Regions from separate parts of the Devosia sp. A369 genome, predicted to be linked through region 2. Evidence: riboswitches for the same ligand, from Rfam matches in the RefSeq annotation. Region 2 holds a riboswitch; the other holds the start of a gene.

Region 1 (7,388 bases), on a different contig from region 2:
CGCATCATGCGCCGTGCCATGCGCCACGCCACCCTGCTCGGCAGCGACGAACCGGTGATCTACAAGCTGGTGCCGACGCTGGTGCGCGAGATGGGCCAGGCCTATCCCGAACTCAGCCGTGGCGAAGCCCTGATCGCCGAGACCGTGCGCCTCGAAGAAGGCCGCTTCCTCAAGACGCTGGGGCGCGGCCTGCAGATCCTGGCCGACGAGACCAAGGAAATGGGTGAGGGCGCAGTGCTCGACGGCGCCAGCGCCTTCAAGCTCTACGACACCTATGGCTTCCCGCTCGACCTGACCGAGGATGCATTGCGCCTGCGCGGCATTACCGTCGATCAGCCGGGCTTTGATTCCGCCATGGCCGCCCAGAAGGCGGAAGCCCGCAAGAGCTGGTCGGGTTCGGGCGAAGCTGCCACCGACACCGTTTGGTATGGTCTGGCCGACAAGTTCGGTCCCACCGAATTCCTCGGCTACGAGACCGAGACCGCCGAAGGCGAGGTCAAGGCGCTGCTCAGGGACGGCAAGGAAGTCGATGCCCTCGCCACCGGCGAGGAAGGCTTTGTCGTGCTCAATCAGACGCCGTTTTATGGCGAGAGCGGCGGTCAGGTCGGCGATAGCGGCGTGATCCAGGGCGAGGGCGTCACCGCCACCGTCATCGACACGCAGAAATTCCACGGCGTCTTTGCCCATAAGGTTCGTGTCACCGCCGGCAGCCTCAAGCTGGGCCAGCCGTTGACGCTGCTGGTCGATCCGGAGCGCCGCGGCGCCATCCGCAGCAATCACTCGGCCACCCATCTGCTGCATGAGGCGCTGCGCCTGGTGCTGGGCGATCACGTCGCCCAGAAGGGCTCGATGGTTTCGGCCGATCGCCTGCGCTTCGACTTCGTCCACACCAAGCCGGTCACCGAGCAGGAAATGGCGCAGGTGGAAGACATCGCCAACGCCATCGTGCTGCAGAACACCCCGGTCGAAACCCGCCTGATGGGCGTCGAGGAAGCCAAGGAATCGGGCGCGCGCGCCCTGTTCGGCGAAAAATACGGCGATGAAGTGCGCGTTGTCGCCATGGGCCTGCCCACCGGCAACGGGTTGGGCTGGTCGGTGGAATTGTGCGGCGGCACCCATGTGCGCCGCACCGGCGATATCGGGCTGGTCTCCATCGTCGCCGAAAGCGCTGTCGGCGCCGGCGTGCGCCGCATCGAGGCGCTGACCGGCAAGGCAGCGCGCCATCGCGGCAATAACAATGTGGCCATCGTCAATGCGGCGGCGGGCCTGCTGCGCTCCGGCAGCCATGAAGTGCTCGACCGGATTGGGGCACTGCAGGATAATATCAAGAAGATCGAGCGCGAACTGACCGATGCCCGCAAGAAGCTGGCGCTGGGTGGCGGCACCGGTTCGGGCGCCTCGGCCGCAGCCGATGAGACGGTCAACGGGGTGACCTATGTGGGCCGCACCGTCGAAGGCATCCTGGCCAAGGACGTCAAGGGCCTGGTCGATAGCGAAAAGCAGCGCATCGGCTCGGGCGTCGTCACCGTCGTGCTCAAGGGCGACGATGGCAAGGGCACCGTGGCTATCGGCGTCACCGATGATCTGACGTCGCGCTACGCCGCCGGCACGCTGATCAAACTGGCGACGGCAGCTTTGGGTGGGCAGGGCGGCGGCGGTCGTCCAGACATGGCCCAGGGCGGCGGACCGGATGGCTCCAAGGCCGCCGAGGCCATCGCCGCCGTGCGCGACGCGCTCTAGACAACAAAAAAATCCCCGCGAAAGCGGGGATTTTCGTTTCTGGGTCTAAAGCCCGGTGCGGAAGAAGAACAGCCGCGGCTTCCAGACGATCTTCATCTTGTCGGTCAGGACGTTCGCCAGCCCCGCCGCCAGCACGATGAGCATGCCGACCACGGCCACCCAGTCGGGGAATTCGCCATAGAAGGCGGCGCCCAGAATGATTGCCCAGATCAGCTGGCTATATTGCACCGGGGCGATCAGATTGGCCGGGGTGACCTTGGTCGCCTGGATGATCAGCATGCCGCCAATGCCGCCAAACATGCCGATGATCAGGAAGATGGCCAGCTGTTCCCAGCTGGGCCAGACGAAGCTGGGCAGCATCAGCACGAAATTGAACACCAGCGAATAGAGCGCCAAAATTCCCATGATGCTGATCCGCCGCTCGGTCGGCGCGATGTGGCGCAGGATGATCGTGGTCATTGAGCCGAATACGACCCCGGCCGCCGCCGCCAGATGCCCCAGCTCGAGCGCCCGGACCCCGGGCCGGATGACCAGCAGCACGCCGAGAAACCCGACAAGCAGCAGCGCCCAGCGCAGCCGGCGCACATGCTCCTTGAGCACCAGAACCGACAGGGCGGTCACCAGCATCGGGGTCATGAAGGCGATGGCATAGGTATCGGCGAAGGGGATGTGGGTGAAGGCATACATCACGCAGGCGGTGCCGCAGATGGCGGTGACGCAGCGCAGTTGCAACAGGTATTTGTGCTTGAGATGAAACATCTCGCGCCAGCGCTCGTGGCGGTTGATCAACACCAGCGGCACCATCGAAAACGATGTGGTGAAGAACGCGATTTCGAACACCGAAATGCCGGGACCTATGCCCTTGATCAAAGCGTCGGCGAGCGAAAAAATGGCATAGGCCAGAAAGGCGAGCAGGACGCCGGTCGGCATCGCAACATCCAAAATAAGAGAAAATATTCAGGCAGTACATTCTACCATACAAAGCATTTCCGAGTCCGTCGACGCGGTGGGAGCCTCTGGCTGAACTATATTTCAGGCGGTGTATTTCGCTGATCTAGATGGGCACGATAGGCGGCAAGCGGCACTAACGCGCGGCGAAGGCCGGGCCGATGGTTTCGATACGGTTGGTCCACACATAGCCGGCAAAGCTGGCGGGCAGCTGGGCCAGCTGCTCCAGCGTGTCGATGCCGGCCGTGCCGGGATCGCCGGCCGCATAGGGCCCGAGCAGGATCACCTCGCTGCCGGCATCGCGGATGCGCTCAAGGAACAGATTGGGCCAGCCCCAGAGGAATGGCGCGGCGTTGAGCGGCACCATCACCTTGGTGTCGCGGCAGGCAGGGGGCATATAGCCGCTCCAGCCCAGCCCGACATATTGCGCCAGACAATCGACCAGCCCCTTGCGCGACCACACCGCCAGCCCGTCGATCAGGTCAGCAGCGCGGGGCGACGCGCCAACTGGCGTTGAACACATAGATCGCCGCTGCCAGCACCAGCAAAGCCAGCAGAATACGCCGCAACCAACCCATCCAAACTGTCCCTCGAAAGCCCCGCTGCACCCTTGGCAGCTATTGGGGTTGAATTGAGGCACCTTGCCACGTCCCGGCGAATCCCGCATCACTGGCCGCGATGGTTCCCGCTGCCTTCACCGGCAATGGGATTAAAAGGGAACACGGTGCGACGTACCCATTAGGGCGCAAGACCGTGGCTGCCCCCGCAACTGTGAGCGGATAGCGACACCGGGAATACCACTGGCCGTAAGGCTGGGAAGGTCCGGCGCCGCAGTGACCCGCGAGCCAGGAGACCTGCCGTCATCATTTCCTTTCAACCCGGCCGGGGTGTGCCGCGGGAGACGATGATGACCAGTTGCTGCAAAATCGCTGCTTGCCCACTGCTCGGATCGCCCGTGCCCCTTTGCCGTTTGGCGGAGGTTGCCCATGGCATCCGGCGATATTTCGGCTGAGCGCTTCACTGGCAAGCAGCCGGCCCGTCTCGACATCGATAATCTCATTTGGGGCGCGGTCCATGGCCAGCCCATCATCGGCCCGCTGTCGCTGACGGTCGGGGCCGGCGAAATGCTGGCGCTGGTCGGTCCCAATGGCGCCGGCAAATCGAGCCTGCTGCGCTGCCTCTATCGCTATCACCGGCCAAGCAGCGGGATCGTTCGGCTTGATGGTGCCGACATCTGGTCGCTGCCGGCCAAGGGCGTGGCGCGTCGTGTCGCCACCGTGCTGCAGGAACCGGCCAGTGATTTTGGCCTGACCGTCGCGGAAATTGTCGAGCTGGGCCTGTCGCCGCATCGCGGCGGTTGGGGCACCGATCACGGCGATTATGAAGCCGTCGAGGCCGTGCTGGCGCTGATGGAACTGACGCATCTCGCGCCGCGCGATCTGGCCACGCTGTCGGGTGGTGAACGCCAAAGAGTGATGATTGCCCGTGCCTTACTGCAACAGCCTGATCTTCTGATTCTGGACGAGCCGACCAATCACCTCGATATCCGCCACCAGCTCGAAGTGCTCGCGCTGCTGAGCCGGCTGGACTGCACCGTTATCGTCTCGCTGCATGATCTCGCGCTGGCCTCGTCGCATGCCGATCGGGTGCTGCTGCTCGACCACGGCCAAGTCGCCGCCATCGGCGCGCCGACCGAGGTGCTCAGCCAATCCACCATTCGCGCGGCCTTCGCCGTCGAAACCCTGCTCGACGCCCACCCGGCCACCGGCCGGCCGCGGCTCAGCTTCTACCTTCCCAACCAGCTCCAGGAGTGACTCTGATGCGTCTTGTCCTTGCCTTCGCCGCGCTTGCCGCCGCCAGCACGCCGGCCCTTGCTGTCGGCTATCCCGTGACGGTGCAAAGCTGCAATCGCGACGTGACCTTTGAGGCCGCGCCGCAGCGCGCCGTTTCCAACGACGTCAACCTCACCGAGATGATGCTGGCGCTCGGCCTCACCGACCATATGGTCGGCTATACCGGCGTGTCCGGCTGGAAGACGCTGGACGCCAGCCTGCGCGAGGGCGTGGCCGAATTGCCCGAACTGGCGCCGGAATATCCGAGCCGGGAAGTGCTGCTCGGCGCCGATACCGACTTCCTCTTCGCCGGCTGGAATTACGGCATGCGGGTCGGCGGCGAAGTGACCCCGGAGACCTTGGCTCCGTTCGGTATCGCCGTTTACGAACTCACCGAGAGCTGCATCCACATCATGGAGAAGCCCAAGGCGTCGATGGATGATTTCTACGCCGACCTGCTCAATCTCGGCACCATCTTCGACGTTGCCGATCGCGCTGCCGGGCTGGTCACCGGCTACAAGCAGGAATTGGTCGATTTCCAGGCCAGCCTGCCGGCGCTCGCGGCCCCGGTATCGGTGTTCGTCTATGACTCGGGCGAGGACAAGCCCTTCACCGCTGGCCGCTATGGCATGCCCACGGCGCTGATCGAAGCGGCGGGCGGTAGCAATATCATGGCTGATGTGGCCTCAAACTGGGTCGAGATCGGCTGGGAGCCGGTGATCGAGCGCAATCCCGAAGTCATCGTCATCGTCAATTATGGCGAGGTGAGTGCCGAGCAGAAGATCGCCTTCATGCAGTCCAATCCGGCCTTCGCCGCCATTCCTGCGGTCGCCAATAACCGCTTCGTGGTGCTCGAATATGTCGAGGCCACGCCGGGCCCCCGCAATATCGCGGCCATCAAGCGGCTCGCCACCGCGTTCCGGGAGTAGGTCGTGTCGCACCGCCATCTCGTCACCGGCCGCCGCCATGCGGCGATCCACTGGATGCCAGCCCTCATCGTGGGGCTGGTCCTCCTGCTCATCCTCACCATGTCGGTGGCGGTCGGGGCAGGGGCGGTGCCCATTCCCGTCGAAACCGTCTGGCGCATCATCGCCTCGAAAATCATGCCGGGCAGCGTCGTCCCTGACTGGACTTCGGGCCGCGAGAATATCGTCTGGGAGGTGCGCCTGCCGCGTATCGTGCTCGGCGCCATTGTCGGGGCGAGTCTGGCCGTGGTCGGTGCGGCGCTGCAATCGGTGACCCGCAATCCGCTGGCCGATCCGCATCTGCTCGGCATTTCCTCCGGCGCGGCCTTCGGGGCGATCATCGTGCTGCTGCATACCGGCATGTTCCTCGGGCTGATCACCGTGCCGCTCTTCGCCTTTGTCGGGGCGCTAGTGGCCACTGGCCTGGTGTTGGCCGTGTCCAATCTCACCCGGTCGCAAAGCGCCGGCCGGCTGGTGCTGGCCGGGGTCGCCGTCAGCTTCATCATCACCTCGGCGGGGAATCTGTTCATCTTCCTCGGCGACCCGCGCGCTGCCCATACCGTAGTATTCTGGATGCTGGGCGGGCTAGGCCTCGCCCAATGGCCGCAATTGCCATTCCCGCTGGCGGCGCTGGTAGTGTGCGGCGGCTATCTGCTGTTCCGCGCCCGCGATCTCAATGCCATGACGCTGGGTGATGAAAGCGCCACCACGCTGGGCCTGGCGGCAGGTCGCTTCCGGCTCATCGTCTTTGTCGTCTGCGCCCTGCTGACCGGCTCGGCCGTGGCCTTCTCGGGCGTCATCGCCTTTGTCGGGCTGATGATCCCTCATATCGTGCGCATGGGCGTCGGCGGCGACTATCGCCGGGTGCTGCCGCTCTCGGCGCTGGTTGGGGCCATCTTCCTCGTCCTCGCCGACATCGCCGCCCGCACGCTGATGCCGCCGCAGGACATGCCCATCGGCGTGCTCACCGGCGTCATTGGCGGGCTGTTCTTCGTCGGCCTGCTGCGCTGGCGCAAGAGTGGGGCGGAGTAAACAAAAAGGCCGGGTCACATGGACCCGGCCTTTAAATTCTCGGCAGCCAGACGGGCTTAGGCCGACATGGCCTTCTGCAGGTTCAGGTCGATGGCGTCGAGGAAGCCGATGGTCGACAGCCACGGCTGATCCGGGCCGACCAGCAGCGACAGATCCTTGGTCATCTTGCCTTCTTCGATGGTGTCGACGACGACCTTCTCGAGAGTCAGGGCAAACTTGGCCAGCGCCTCGTTGTCGTCCAGCTTGGCGCGGTGGGCGAGGCCACGCGTCCAGGCGAAGATCGACGCGGTCGAGTTGGTGGAGGTTTCCTTGCCCTGCTGATGCTGGCGGTAGTGACGGGTCACCGTGCCGTGGGCGGCTTCGGATTCGACGATCTTGCCATCGGGCGTGGCCAGCACCGAGGTCATCAGGCCGAGCGAGCCAAAACCCTGCGCCACGATGTCGGACTGCACGTCGCCGTCATAGTTCTTGCAGGCCCAGACGTAGCCGCCGGACCACTTGAGGGCGGAAGCGACCATGTCGTCGATCAGGCGGTGCTCGTACCAGATCTTGGCAGCTTCGAACTTTTCCTTGAACTCGGCTTCGTAGATCTCCTGGAAGATATCCTTGAAGCGGCCGTCATAGACCTTGAGGATGGTGTTCTTGGTGGAGAGATACACCGGCACGCCGCGGGCGAGGCCGTAGTTGAAGCTCGAATAGGCGAAGTCGCGGATCGAATCGTCGAGGTTGTACATGGCCATGGCCACGCCAGCGCCCGGCGCCTGGTACACCTCGTGCTCGATGACCTTGCCATCTTCGCCGGTGAACTTGATCGTCAGCGTGCCCTTGCCGGGGAAGGTGAAGTCGGTGGCGCGGTACTGGTCGCCGAAAG
Region 2 (7,388 bases):
AGATGAGCATGCAGAGCATGAGGCGCATGAGGAACATGGCGAAGGCGACATGCATTTCTGGCTCGATCCGCAGAACGCCGCGCTGATGGTCACCCAGATTGCCGCCACCCTGTCAGAGGTCGATCCGGAGAATGCCGGCACCTATGCCGCCAATGCCGCAACGACCATCGCCGGCCTCGACGCCCTCGAAGCCGAACTCACCGCCACGCTGGCGCCGGTCGCCGACCGCCCTTTCGTGGTGTTTCACGATGCCTATCAATATTTCGAGACCCGCTTCGGCCTGACCCTGGCCGGCTCGGTCACTGTGACGCCGGATGTGATGCCCGGCGCCGCGCGGATTGATGAACTCAAGGCCCGGGTCGCCGAACTGGGCGCCACCTGCGTCTTCGCCGAACCCAATTTCCCGCCCAGCATCATCGCCGCCATCACCGAAGGCAGCGCCGCCAAGGCGGGCACGCTCGATCCAGAGGGCAGTGCGTTGGACGCCGGGGTGGAGCTTTACCCCAATCTGCTACGCGGGTTGGCGGCTGATATGGTGGATTGCTTGAAGTAGATCCTCGGAGCTCCCACCACGGTGTCATCCCGGCCTCGAGCCGGGGCCCATCTTGAGATCTCAGGATGGGCCCCGGCTCGAGGCCGGGGTGACACCGAGAGTGTGGTTACGGCAGTGGCTATCAACAGCCCCTACTTCAACGGCCCCTTGAAGATGAAAAACGCCCCCAGCCCGATCAGCACGAAGCCGACGCCGTGGTTCAGCGTCAGCTTTTCGCCGAAATAGAACACCGTGAACACGGCGAAGACCGAGAGGGAAATCACCTCCTGGATGGTCTTGAGTTCGGAGGGCGAATAGACCGCGCCGCCGATCCGGTTGGCCGGCACCGCCAGCCAATATTCGAAAAACGCGATGCCCCAACTGATCAGCACCGCTATCCACAGCGCCGAACTTGGCCATTTCAGATGGCCATACCAGGCAAAGGTCATGAAGATGTTGGAAGCGAGCAGCAGCCCGATGGGCGCCAGGGTGGCGACGTTGAAGCCCAAGGCTTCCTCCTAAAGACGACTGCTCTTCACTACCCGCTGTGTCATTGTCGCGAAAGCGGCAACCTGCGTTTTTTAGCGGTGGTGAGAGCGCCGGTCAGCGTCGATGCTTGGTGGGTTGCTCAAGCCCGTACAGATCGTCATGCAGGGAATCCATGCGGTCCTTCAATGCGGTCTGCGCATCATAGACGCCGCGATTGTAGTAATAGGCGCCCATCTTGTCGGCAAAGAAGGCCATCAACATCTCGGCTGGGATCGCCCCGATGTCCTGATCGAGATCGTTGCGGAAGTAATCCTGGATTTCGGCGACGATGGCCTTGGTTTCCTCGCGGCTGAATTTGATGGGCTTCATGTGTCCAATCTCCTGAGACCTGTTGGATCGGGTTCTAGTGTGAGTCGATGCTGCCTTGGGGCGGCAAATCAGCCCGCAGGGGTTCCCCGCGGGCTTGACCCGGCGGCGGTTTTCCTAGCAACGGCGACCTGACGTTGCACTTCGCGCCATTTGGTGGCACACCAGACCTGTGTTGGTTCCCGAAGGCCGTTGAGCCGGAGGGATACCCAGCCTGAAGCCCAAGGCGGCAGGCTAGAAAAGGGAACACGGTGCGACGTACCCATCAGGGCGCAAAACCGTGGCTGCCCCCGCAACTGTAAGCGGTGCGTGCCCTCTCATGCCACTGGCGAAAGCCGGGAAGGCGAGGGCACTATCTCCACCGCGAAGCCAGGAGACCTGCCAACACGCGAGCCGGGCTCAACGCCCAATAACTATTCCGCGCACGGAGGGTGCTGCCATGAATACTGCGACCACTACCTCGACTGGCCTCCAGTCGCTCTCGATTTCCCAGCGTCTCATTGCCGGTTCGCTGGCGCTCATGCTTGGTCTGACCCTGCTGGTCGGCACCGGCTTTGCCGGCGATTTCCGCCTGCATAACGGCGCCCACGACACCCGCCACGCCATGGGTTTCCCCTGCCACTAAGGCAGACCACGAGAGAATAATCATGATCCGCAATTTGTTTGCCGCTGCGATTTTCGCAGCGCTGGCCGCTGGCCTATTGACGGCCGCGATCCAGCATTTCCGCGTCACCCCGCTGATCCTGCATGCCGAAACCTTCGAGGGCGACGGCGGCCATAGCCACGGCGACGCCACCGAAGAACACAGCCATGACGCTGCCGCCGCCGAGGCCGAGGCAGTGGAGGAATGGGCGCCGCAGGACGGCTTTGAGCGCACCGCTTACACCACGCTCGCCACGGTGCTCGCCGCCGCCGGCTTCGCGCTGGTCATCGGCGCCGTCTCGATGTTCGCCAATATCCCGATCACCTTCGCCAACGGCTTCCTCTGGGGCATTGCCGGCTTCATCACCTTCTCGCTGGCGCCGGCCTATGGCCTCGCCCCCGAATTGCCCGGCATGCCCGCCGCTGAAGTCTTCCCCCGCCAGCTCTGGTGGGCCGGCACGGCGCTGGCCACCGGCGCGGCGTGCCTGCTGCTGGCCAAGACCCGCGCCGGCTGGGCTTTTGCCGTTGCCGCGGCGTTGGTCGTCATCCCCCACATCATCGGCGCGCCCGTCGGTCCCGATGAGCCGAGCGCCGTCCCCGCCCATCTCGCCACCGAATTTGCCGCCATCACTTTGGGCACCTCGCTGGTGTTCTGGCTGGTGCTGACCACGGTGTTCGGCAAGCTCAATGATGTTTTCGCTGCTCGCAGCACTAATCTGGTTGGAGCCCGCGCATGACCACCAAAATCCCCACCACCGTCATCACCGGCTTCCTCGGCGCCGGCAAAACCACCCTCGTCCGCCACCTGCTGGCCCACGCCCCCAAGGGCAAGCGCATCGCCCTGATCATCAATGAATTCGGTGATCTCGGTGTCGACAAGGACATCCTTGCCGGTTGCGGCGACGACACCTGCCGCGAAGAGGATATGGTGGAACTGTCCAATGGCTGCATCTGCTGCACCGTGGCCGATGAGTTCATTCCCACCATGCAGGCGCTGCTCGCCCGCCCGGACAAGTTCGATCACATCGTCATCGAAACCTCTGGTCTGGCTTTGCCCCAGCCGCTGATCCGCGCCTTCAACTGGCCGGAAATCAAGGCCCAGGTCACCATTGACGGCATCGTCACCGTCGCCGACGCCTCGGCGCTGGCCGAAGGGCGTTTCGCCTCCGACGAAGCCGCCATCGACGTGCTGCGCCGGCAGGACGAGATGCTCGACCACGAAACCCCGCTGGGCGAATTGTTCGAGGACCAGCTCTCGGTCGCCGATCTGGTGATCCTCAACAAGACCGATCTGGTCGATGCGGAAACGCTGGCCAAGGTGGAAGCCAATCTGCGCGCCGAACTGCGCCCCGGCGTCGGCCTGCTGCATGCCCGCAACGGTCATGTCGATATCGCGGCGCTGCTCGGCATGGGCATGGGCAGCGAGGACGACATTGCCAATCGCCCCAGCCACCACGAGCTGGAGCATGGCGGGGAAACCCACGAGCATGACGATTTCGACAGTTTTTCCATTCGCCTGCAATCGGTTAGCGGCAAGGACGAATTGCTGGCGGTGATCGAAAAGACCATCCGCGAGCATGACGTGCTGCGCCTCAAGGGCTTTGCCGCCATTCCCGGCGCCGCTGCCCGTCTGGCGATCCAGGCCGTCGGCCCGCGCGTTACCGCCTATTTCGACCGCCCGTGGAAAGACGGCGAAGTGCGCGACACCGCGCTGGTGGTGATCGGTGAGCAACCGCTCGACCGGGCTGCCATCACGGCCAGCCTCAATCAGGCCGCTGCCGTCGCGGCCTGAGATAAAAAGGCCTGACGCAACATGCACTTACTCTCCGCCCAGGCCGGGGCCATCCAGCAGGAAGGCGAGGCCATCGACCTCGCCCAGCGCCCCGGCGCGCTGGTGTTTGCCTCCTCGGCCGACAGCGAATTGGCCATGCTGGCCGGCGCTGCCGACCGGGCGGGGGAGGGTGAAATGCGCCTCGCCAACACGCTGCGCCTGTCCAATAATCTGTCGGTCGATCTATGGCTGGAGCAGACTGTTGCGCATGCCAAACTGGTCGTGCTGCGGCTGATCGGCGGCGCGGCCTATTTCCAATATGGCGTCGACGAGCTGACGGCATTGTGCAGCAACCGCAAGATTCCGCTGGTTTTGCTGCCCGGCGACGCCAACCCCGATCCGATCCTGCAAGCGCGCTCCAGCGTCCATCCTGACGACTGGATGCGCCTGCATTCCCTGTTCGTTGCCGGCGGCCCCGACAATGCCGAGACGATTTTGGCGGCGTTCAACACCCTAGGCGCGAGCCAGCAGCCGCTGGCAGCAAGCTTGCAGTTTTCTGGTGGTTTTCTGACTGAGCTGACGCCGCAGCCCTTCGCTCGCTTCGGCCTTTGGCATCCTGCGCTCGGCATGACCGACGAAGCTGGCTTGCGCGCGCTGCATCCAACCGTTCCAGACGCGCCCCATATCCCTATTCTGTTCTATCGCGCTGCGCTGGAAGGCGCCGGCACGGCGACCATCGCCGCGATCATTGCGGCGCTCGAAGCGCGAGGGCTGGCCCCGGTGCCGCTATTGGTCTCCTCGCTCAAGGAAGCGGCCTGCGTTCGCTTCGTGCAGAATGCGCTGAGCGCCTTTCCGCCGGCGGCGGTGTTCAACCTCACCGGCTTTGCGCTGGGCATTGATGGGCTCGACGCCAAGGCCAATCCGTTTTCGACCAGCGACGCCCCGGTACTGCAACTGATTCAGACCGGCCGCTCGGAAGCGCAATGGCAGGCTGACATCCAAGGGCTGAGTTCCAAGGACATGGCGATGTTCCTGGTCATGCCTGAGGTGGATGGGCGGATCGGCGGATTGATCGTTGGGCACAAGGCCGACGCGGTTTGGCACGAACGCTGCCAGGTGCCGTTGACGGCTTATACGCCGGATGCGTCGGGGATTGAGCGGGCGGTGTCGCTGGCGGCGAACTGGGCAAGGTTGCGGGCAACGCCACGCGGTGAGCGGCGGATTGCGTTGGTGTTGGCGAATTATCCGCTGCGCGATGGACGATTGGCCAATGGCGTTGGCTATGATGCGCCGGCGTCGACGGTGGCGATTTTGCAGACGCTGGCGGCGGCGGGTTACACGCTGGACCTGTCCGGTGCACTGACCGCTGCCGATCTCATCGCCGCCCTGCAAGCCGGGCCGACCAATGCTGAGCCGGGGCGGGGTTCGTCTGCGGCGCGGTTGAGTCTTGGGCGGTATGGTGAGTTGTTTGCTCAGTTGCCTGACGCCATCCAGTCGGCGGTGACGGCGCGTTGGGGCGCACCAACGACCGACCCCTTCCTGCGCCTAGACAGTTTCCACCTCCCGGCGCTGATCTTTGGCAATGTGGCCATCCTGCTCCAGCCCGGTCGGGGCTATCAGCTGGATGAAACGCTCAGCTATCACGACCCAGTGCTGGTGCCGCCGCATGCTTATTTGGCGGCGTATCTGTGGTTGCGGCATGAGTTTGGCGCGCAGGCGCTGATCCATAATGGCAAGCATGGGACGCTGGAATGGCTGCCGGGCAAGGCGACGGCGCTGGATGCGGCGAGCTATCCGGATGCGCTGTGGGGGCAGTTGCCGCATCTCTATCCGTTCATCGTCAATGATCCGGGCGAGGGCACGCAGGCCAAGCGTCGGACTGGCGCGGTGATCATCGATCATCTGGTGCCGCCGCTGACGCGGGCGGAAACCTATGGGCCGCTCAAGGACCTTGAGGCGCTGCTCGATGAATATTACGCGGCGGCGGGGATGGATCGGCGGCGGTTGGTCGATCTCAAGCGGCGGATTCTGGATTTTACCCGCGATGCGCGGCTGGATCGGGATATCGGGCTGCCGGAGGATGAGACCGAGGCGCTGATCAAGATCGATAATTTCCTGTGTGATCTGAAGGAAGCGCAGATCAGGGATGGGCTGCATGTGTTCGGGCAGTCGCCGCAGGGGGATTTGCAGCGCGATCTGATCGTGGCCTTGGCGCGGGTGCCGCGTGGGGAAATCGCCGGTGAAGCGTCGTTGATCCGGGCGTTGGCGGATGATCTCAAGCTGGGGTTTGATCCGTTGATGGTCAAGCTCGGCACTCCGTGGGTGGGGCCAGACGTGGCTGGCGCGGGTTCTCTGCGCACGCTGGGCGATGTGGTGGAACTGCTGGAAAATCTGGCGGCGGAGCTGGTCGATGGCCGAGCCGTGCCCGAGGATTGGGCTGCTACCAAGGCGGTGCTGGAGACGGTGGAAAGCACTATCCGGCCGCGTCTGGCTGCGTCGGGGCCGGCGGAGCTGGCAGCGTTGCTGGATGGGCTCGATGGCAAGTTCATTGCGCCGGGGCCGTCGGGGGCGCCGTCGCGCGGGCGGTTGGATGTGTTGCCGACGGGGCGGAATTTTTACTCCATCGACTCGCGGGCGGTGCCGACGCCGACGGCTTGGGAGCTGGGGCAGAAATCTGCCGAAAGTCTGGTGCTGCGGCATTTGCAGGATCATGGCCATCATCTGCGCGCGGTGGCGCTGTCGGTGTGGGGCACCGCCAATATGCGGACGGGCGGCGATGATATCGCGCAGGCGCTGGCATTGGTCGGCGCGCGGCCAACCTGGGACCCGGGTTCGCTACGGGTGTCTGGCTATGAGATCATTCCGCTGGCCAAGCTGGGGCGGCCGCGGGTGGACGTCACCTTGCGGATTTCGGGGTTTTTCCGCGATGCGTTTCCGGCGCAGATTGCGCTGGTGGATCGTGCCATTCGGGCGATCGGCGCCCTGGACGAGCCGACTGATGATAATCCCATCGCCGCCCGCATGCGCAGTGATGCGCTGGGGCTGATGGCCGAGGGGCAGTCCGAAGGTGACGCCGGGCTCGCTGCCGGACACCGGATTTTTGGCTCCAAGCCGGGCACCTATGGGGCCGGGCTCAATGCGCTGATCGATTCCGGCAGTTGGACCAGCAAGGCCGATCTCGCCCAGCGGGCGCTGGATTGGGGGCAATATGCCTATGGCGCACAGGCCGACGGCACGCCGCAGCGCGAGCGCTTTGCCGCACGGCTCGGCGATATCGATGCGGTGATCCACAATCAGGATAATCGCGAGCATGACCTGCTCGACAGCGATAATTATTACCAGTTCGAGGGTGGGCTTTCCGCCGCCGCCGAAACACTGAGCGGGGTCAAACCCGCCGCCTATCACAATGATCATTCCCGTCCCGAGCGGCCGGTGATCCGCACGCTGGAAGAGGAAATCTCCCACGTGATGCGCTCGCGGGTGGTCAATCCGAAATGGATCGCCGGCATGATGCGGCATGGCTATCGCGGCGCGTTTGAAATCATCGCCACGGTGGATTTCATGTTCGCCTATGCCGCCACCACCGGC

Evidence for each region. A riboswitch is a leader RNA that binds a small molecule or an ion and turns the genes downstream of it on or off. The one in region 2 is predicted to bind cobalamin.
Region 1: linked by a shared signal. The riboswitch ahead of ACX3OZ_RS02185 (ABC transporter ATP-binding protein) and the one ahead of ACX3OZ_RS04585 (CbtB domain-containing protein) in region 2 are both predicted to bind cobalamin.

Annotation. Positions count from the first base shown of each region.
Region 1 is NZ_JBTMWV010000001.1:417,565-424,952, reverse strand. Features, by position in the region: gene alaS (alanine--tRNA ligase) at 1-1,740, shown strand, start outside; gene ACX3OZ_RS02195 (DMT family transporter) at 1,786-2,670, opposite strand; gene ACX3OZ_RS02190 (PI-PLC domain-containing protein) at 2,825-3,211, opposite strand; cobalamin riboswitch at 3,351-3,564, shown strand; gene ACX3OZ_RS02185 (ABC transporter ATP-binding protein) at 3,675-4,502, shown strand; gene ACX3OZ_RS02180 (ABC transporter substrate-binding protein) at 4,508-5,449, shown strand; gene ACX3OZ_RS02175 (FecCD family ABC transporter permease) at 5,504-6,517, shown strand; gene ACX3OZ_RS02170 (NADP-dependent isocitrate dehydrogenase) at 6,574-7,388, opposite strand, start outside.
Region 2 is NZ_JBTMWV010000002.1:220,663-228,050, forward strand. Features, by position in the region: gene ACX3OZ_RS04570 (zinc ABC transporter substrate-binding protein) at 1-553, shown strand, start outside; gene ACX3OZ_RS04575 (DMT family protein) at 685-1,041, opposite strand; gene ACX3OZ_RS04580 (DUF2164 domain-containing protein) at 1,136-1,390, opposite strand; cobalamin riboswitch at 1,547-1,787, shown strand; gene ACX3OZ_RS04585 (CbtB domain-containing protein) at 1,827-2,012, shown strand; gene ACX3OZ_RS04590 (CbtA family protein) at 2,035-2,766, shown strand; gene cobW (cobalamin biosynthesis protein CobW) at 2,763-3,821, shown strand; gene cobN (cobaltochelatase subunit CobN) at 3,843-7,388, shown strand, end outside.